DNA from 3 places in the Brevibacillus ruminantium genome. Region 2 is predicted to be linked to each of the others. Evidence: riboswitches for the same ligand, from Rfam matches in the RefSeq annotation. Region 2 holds a riboswitch; each other region holds the start of a gene.
What was found. Region 2 has a riboswitch for thiamine pyrophosphate ahead of thiC (phosphomethylpyrimidine synthase ThiC). Riboswitches for the same ligand answer to the same signal wherever they lie in the genome.
Positions count from the first base shown of each region.

Region 1: another riboswitch for thiamine pyrophosphate. It lies ahead of thiS (sulfur carrier protein ThiS); the one in region 2 lies ahead of thiC (phosphomethylpyrimidine synthase ThiC).
Region 3: another riboswitch for thiamine pyrophosphate. It lies ahead of thiO (glycine oxidase ThiO); the one in region 2 lies ahead of thiC (phosphomethylpyrimidine synthase ThiC).

Region 1 covers NZ_CP098755.1:2,697,246-2,699,511, forward strand. Annotated here, with positions in the region: gene NDK47_RS13335 (alanyl-tRNA editing protein) at 1-506, shown strand, start outside; gene kapB (kinase-associated lipoprotein KapB) at 559-945, shown strand; TPP riboswitch at 981-1,091, shown strand; gene thiS (sulfur carrier protein ThiS) at 1,312-1,515, shown strand; gene NDK47_RS13350 (thiazole synthase) at 1,521-2,266, shown strand, end outside.
Region 2 covers NZ_CP098755.1:1,944,041-1,946,306, reverse strand. Annotated here, with positions in the region: gene NDK47_RS09475 (hypothetical protein) at 9-257, shown strand; gene NDK47_RS09470 (VOC family protein) at 497-850, shown strand; TPP riboswitch at 905-1,014, shown strand; gene thiC (phosphomethylpyrimidine synthase ThiC) at 1,174-2,266, shown strand, end outside.
Region 3 covers NZ_CP098755.1:4,567,955-4,570,220, reverse strand. Annotated here, with positions in the region: gene NDK47_RS22540 (glucose-6-phosphate isomerase) at 1-637, shown strand, start outside; gene NDK47_RS22535 (excisionase family DNA-binding protein) at 594-839, shown strand; TPP riboswitch at 899-1,012, shown strand; gene thiO (glycine oxidase ThiO) at 1,113-2,231, shown strand.

The DNA of each region.
Region 1 (2,266 bases), 750 kb from region 2:
CACGAAAACAAAAGCTGCTGCAGGACTTGATGAGATTACTGGGGACCAGTGAGTCAGAGGCATGTGAAGTGTTGGGGCGTCTACTGACTGAAAAAGAAGCTTTGAAAGAGGCTTTGCAGCAAAAGGAAATGGAATTGCTCAGTCTGGAAGCCGAACGCTTGCGAAAAGAGTCTGAAGGGCTGGGAGGTAATCTGCGGCTGGTTCTGACTTCTTTTGCGGGGCGCAGTATGCAAGAGCTTCAACAGTTGGCGCGAGCAATCACTTCCCAGGATGCAAAGGCCATCGTTTTGTTTGCGACAACTGGTGAAAAGCTTCAGCTTGTCTTTGCTCGCGGTACAGACGTTACAGTGGAGATGAATCAGTTGGTCAAGGAAACCCTGCCGCTAATCGATGGAAAAGGCGGTGGAAGTCCGTCCATGGCGCAAGGAGGCGGTGCTGCTACGCTGCCGGTCGATGATCTCCTTTCCCATGCACGTGGGCTTCTTCTGGCAAAAATAGAGGGATAACATACGTTGTTTTCCATAAAATGGACAAATGAATGAGGAGGGGACGATTACGATGACTTCATGGAATCCGGGCGATCATGTTCGTGTGGGCCACAAAACGGGCGAGTACATTACGGAAGTGGTCGAAAATCACGGTGAAAAATTATTGGTAAAAGTTATGGCCGTGACGAAATATCCAACGCAAGGTGATTTGCACAATCCGCTGGAAGTTGATGTGCCGCTGTTTCACCAGAGACCAGCGCTCTCTTATCTGGAAAAAATCATGGTTCCCACACAGACCGTGATGGGTTACAACGGCGCTTTGCCTGATTACAAGGAGTCGGTAAAGGTGACGTTGGAGCGGGAAATGGAAAAGCTGCGAAAGACGACAAAATGGGCCGAGCGTTGTCTGGTCGAACTGGAGATTTTGTACAAGGAAACCTTTACAAACGCAAAATAGCGTGATAGTGTAGAAATCGAACCAAATAATGACGTTCAATACCAAACGGGAGCCGGGCGAAATCGGCTGAGATTGTAACGAATGCGTTACTGACCGTTGAACCTGAACTGGGTCATGCCAGCGGAGGAAGAGGTATCAGCTCATCAGCGAGAAGGTCGATGTCATGTGTTCTCTAGCAGTCACGACATCACCCCATGCAGATCAGCAACCACAACCATCCGAGGCGGATGGTTTTTTTTATCCGCCCCGGATGTACCGTATAAATACGGCTTCTTCCGTCTGTTGTCTCATGATACAGGTGGAAGCGGCCGTTTTTTTATGACGTCTCGTTTGAACAAACCATCAAGTGCGCTGAGGAGGGAGAATATGCAGGTCCAGTTAAATGGCAAGGGAACGGAGCTGGCTGACACGATACAGAATGTGCGTGAATTGCTGCTGTCCTACCAGTTGCAAGAAAAAATCGTCATTGTAGAGCGAAACGGCGAGATCGTGGATCGCTCCCGCTATGAAGAAACACCGGTTATGGATGGAGACAGAATTGAAATTGTACACTTTGTCGGTGGAGGATGATCAAGATGGATACATGGAAAATTGGACCGTATGAATTTCGCTCGCGCCTGCTTCTGGGTACGGGAAAATTTCCCGATCTGGAGCTGCAAGGCAAGGCCGTGGCTGCTTCAGAAGCGGAAATATTGACATTTGCCATACGTCGTTTAAATTTGGAAAACCCGCATGAACCAAACTTTCTGGAACAGTTGGACTTGAAACAGTTTACGCTGCTGCCTAATACAGCAGGAGCATACACGGCAGAGGAGGCGGTACGGATTGCACGATTGGCAAAAGCATCAGGTCTGTGCGACATGATCAAGGTCGAAGTAATCGGCGATCCGAAAACACTGCTGCCGGACCCTATCGGTACGCTGGAAGCCTCCCGAATTCTCGTCGAAGAGGGATTCATCGTCCTGACTTACACCAATGATGATCCGATTTTAGCAAGACATTTGCAGGAAGTAGGCGTACATGCCGTCATGCCGGGAGCTTCCCCGATCGGTTCTGGTCAGGGCATCATCAATGCAAACAACCTCCGGTTTATCATCGAGGACGCCAAGGTGCCGGTCATCATTGATGCGGGCATCGGTTCCCCGGCTGATTGTGCGCTGGCCATGGAGCTTGGCGCAGATGGCGTCCTGCTCAACACAGCCGTGGCTCTCGCCGATGATCCTGTACTGATGGCGGAAGCGATGAAACTGGGAGTCGAGGCAGGCAGAAAAGGCTTCCTGGCCGGTAGAATTCCGAAAAAGCGCTATGCTTCAGCGAGCAG
Region 2 (2,266 bases):
ATCGCAGAATGAGATGGTTCTCCCGTTTCTTTTCGAGCCACAAATGTTTGGTCTATATCGCCATCGGACATGAAGCATACGCCCGGGTCGCAGCCAAACTGCAGCAGCACGGCGTAAGCTTCCGGACCAAATCCCCTTTGGGGAATGTATGGCAGCATGCCTCCAACACCCTGCCGCCGCGTTCTGAGCTTTTTACCTACGAAATCTATGTGAAGCCCGAAGATGAAGCGAAAGCTCATCAGGCGATTCATCGCTGATCGCTTTTCTTTTGTCGTTAGATCGGGACGAGGGAAGTTTCCCCTATCGCCTGCGGTTTCAACGGTAGTGACAAATGAGCGTATAACCGTTTTCACGATGATTGTAAACGGTCTGTTGCTCCTCCCTCTTTCCCTTTACTTCCATCTCAATTGTGATCGGATGGATGGCAGCCCAGCAGGAATTGGTAAAAAGGTGAAGAAATCATTGACGTACGTATTTCATGGGGAGGAACGTTACAATGGCAAGAGTCGTATTGTTCGAATTAAACAGTCAGCATCCAGAGCAAGCTGCTGCCTTTTATTCATCTGTGTTTGGCTGGAAAATTGGGGAGCCTCACTGGGATTATCGCACCGTCACGACCGGAGGAGATGAGAAGCCGGGGATTGACGGCGGCATTTCACTGGGACCCGCTGATTATCCTCATGGGATACGCGTTACGATTGAGGTCGATTCTATCGACGAATCACTCGCCCGCGCGGTGGAGCACGGAGCCAAAATCGTACGGGAGAAGATGGAGTTTGATGAATTTTACTTGGCCTATCTGGTAGACCCTGTCGGCCTTGGTATCGGTCTGATACAGAACAAAAAATAGTCAGGGGCTTGAATAAAACCCAAATGATGGTATGATGTTGTTGTATCAAATCAAAATACACGCACGGGAGCTTGGGGAACCAGGCTGAGAGGACGGCTATTCTGTCGTCGACCGTTGAACCTGAACTGGGTAATGCCAGCGGAGGAATTTGTCTATATGACTTGAAAGGACTCGCATTTTCGCGAGCATTTAACGTCCTTTCCACTCTCGCGTCTGGCGTCGCAGGATATTCCTGCGGCGTTTCCTTTCGTCATTGGACGCGTTTTTTCTTCCGCCTCCCTCAGGGTTTACGCCACGTGCAACCATGACAAGGAGGTTTTTTCATGTCTACACCACAAGCTTCTCCCCTCACTTTAACCGCCGTACAACCATTTCCCGGCAGCCGAAAGGTGCATCTGACCGGCAGCAGACCGGACATTCGAGTACCGATGCGGGAAATCTCGCTCCAGCCTTCGCAGGGTGTAACCGGCGAAGTTCCCAATCCCCCCATCCAGGTCTATGACACCAGCGGTGAATATACAACAGCGGACTATCAGGCTGATATCGAAAAGGGTCTTCCCGCTCTGCGCGAAGGCTGGATCGCTGAGCGCGGGGACACAGAGCCGTATACAGGCCGCGCAGTTCAACCGGCCGATGACGGCTTCCACTCCGAGGAGCAGCGCGGGGCAACGGCCATCCCGATCTTTCCCCGAGGCAGCCGCAAACCGCATCGGGCCAAATCAGGGAAAATCGTCACCCAGCTCCATTATGCCCGTCGCGGGATCATTACGCCGGAGATGGAGTTCATCGCCATCCGAGAAGGCGTTTCTCCCGAATTTGTGCGAGATGAAATCGCCAGTGGACGTGCCATCCTGCCTCTGAACGTCAATCACCCCGAGGCAGAGCCGATGATCATCGGGCGGAATTTCCACGTCAAGGTGAATGCCAACATCGGGACATCAGCCGTCACTTCTTCGATCGCGGAAGAAGTGGAAAAAATGATGTGGGCCACTCGCTGGGGCGCAGATACCATCATGGATTTGTCGACCGGAAAGCATATCCACACCACTCGTGAATGGATCATCCGCAACAGCCCAGTCCCTGTCGGAACCGTTCCGATCTATCAGGCGCTGGAAAAGGTAAACGGAAAAGCGGAGGAGCTGACCTGGGAAATCTACCGGGATACCTTGATCGAGCAGGCGGAGCAAGGCGTGGACTATTTCACCATTCACGCCGGCGTGCTGCTCCGCTACATCCCGATGACAGCCAATCGCGTCACCGGAATCGTCTCCCGCGGCGGCTCTATCCTGGCCGCCTGGTGTCTGGCTCATCATCAGGAGAATTTCTTGTACACCCATTTTGAAGAGATCTGCGAGATTCTCAAAGCGTATGATATTTCAATTTCACTGGGGGATGGACTTCGTCCCGGCTCGATTG
Region 3 (2,266 bases), 2.6 Mb from region 2:
CCAGTATGCCGCTGCTCGCCATTTGCTGCATCAAAAGGGAAAGCTGATCGAGGTGCTGGTCAGCTACGAGCCGCGCTTCCGTTTTTTCGCCGAGTGGTGGAAACAGCTCTTCGCCGAGTCAGAGGGCAAGAGAGGCAAAGGAATTTTTCCTGTAGCGGCAGAGTATTCTACCGATCTTCACTCGATCGGACAGTATCTGCAAGACGGGAAGCGCCATCTGTTCGAAACCGTCCTGACGGTCCGGAAATCTGAGGTTGACGTGACCATATCGGTTGATCCGCATAATCTGGATGGCCTGCAATACCTCGATGGAAAAGGGATGGATGAGATCCGTGCGCGGGTAGTGGAAGGGGCGCTGCTGGCTCATACCGATGGCGGCGTACCTAATCTGGTAGTGGAAATTCCGCGCCTGACAGCGTATCATTTTGGTGAGTTGGTCTATTTTTTTGAAAAGGCCTGTGCGATCAGCGGATACCTGCTGGGGGTCAATCCCTTTGATCAGCCTGGGGTGGATGCCTACAAGATGAATATGTTTGCTTTGCTGGGCCGCCCCGGTTTTGAAAAATTAAAAGCGGAATTGGAAGCGAGAATTCGTGGAAACCACAAAATCCTACCTGACTGTAAAAGAAACATCTGAATACCTGGAGCTGCCCGTCACATTTATTCTTGAAAAAATTCGGGAAGGACGCATCCGTGCTGTTCACAACGGAGAGGAGTATCTCATCAACAAAGAACAATTCCAGCATTATCTGGAGCAGATGCGAAAGCTGAGGGAATTCGAGGAAGCCGAAAAGCACGAACCTGTCCCGGAGAGCTACGATGTCAAGGATGAAGATTAACCGGTTCTTGTCAGACAGCAATGCAGAGGAATATACTGAAGAGGTAAATGAATAGATCGAAAAGTAACTGGGGGAGTCCATCATGCTGGGCTGAGAGGACGGAAGCTGTGACCCGTCGACCCTTTGCACCTGATCCAGATCATGCTGGCGAAGGGAAGTGGCTGCACGCAGACAGATGGTTGTCTGCCGGTGCTTTGGGATGCTTTTTCAATGCCCGCCTTTTCCTGCTGGAGAGGGTGGGCTTTTCTATTGGATAGAAGGAGAGGAAGAGACGTGACGGACTGTTTACTGGTAGGGGGAGGCATTATCGGCTTGAGCCTGGCTTACGAATTGTCCCGTAGAGGTATGACAGTTACCTTGGTGGAGCAAGGCGATTGGGGAGGGCAGGCATCCTCGGCAGCAGCCGGAATGCTGGCACCACTCAAAGAGTTTTCCAAGCCTGGGGACATGCTCGAACTGGGAGTCGCCTCGCTTCGGCTCTACCCGGAGTGGGTGAGTGCGCTGCAGGAGGTGTCGGGAGCTGACGTGCAGGCGACGCCATCCGGTGTGCTCACGGTTGCCCTTACGGAAGAAGAAACTGCTTCCATGGAAAAAAAATACAGATGGCAAAAGGAAGCAGGCTATAACGTTCAGTGGATGAGCGCAAGAGAGATGCAAGAGCTGGAGCCGCTGATCACGGAACACGCGATGGCGGGAATCTATTCACGGGAAGAAGGTCATATCAATAACCGTTTGCTGCTGGCCGCATTGGTGCTGGCCTGCCGAAATCAGGGGGTGAAGCTGCTGTCGGGCTGTGTCGTAACCGGCATGGCTACCGAAGGGACTCGTGTTGTCGGGGTGCAAACGGCTGCTGGAAAACTGCTGGCATCGCATACCGTGATTACTTCAGGGGCATGGGCTGGAATCATGGCGGGCTGGCTCCAATGCCCGGTGCCCATCAGACCGGTCCGCGGGCAGGTAGCGGCTGTCTCCTCCATCGGCTTCCCTTTGCAAACCGTCATTTTCGGAACGACCGGGTATATCACGCCCAAACGGGACGGAAAAATTGTCTTGGGAGCAACAGAGGATGAAGCGGGATTTCAGCGGGAAGTCACGTTAAGCGGACTTACCCATATCGTAAATGGCGTGCGGCCGTATGTGCCCGCGTTGCAAACGGCTGCTTTTCTCGAGGCTTGGGCAGGTTTGCGTCCCGCTACCGCAGACGGCAAGCCGCTGCTGGGCCCTGTTCCCGGATGGCAAGGCATCTCGATCGCTGCTGGACATTTTCGCAACGGGATCTTGCTCTCCCCGATCACGGCAAAAGTGATGGCCGATTATCTGGAGAGCGGACAGGCAGAGCCGCTGGCCTCCTTTTCGCCGGCCCGGTTCGTCCAATCGCCGGCAGCGATCTGAAAAGGACCCGGAAAATAGGCTAGACCTCTTCGGAA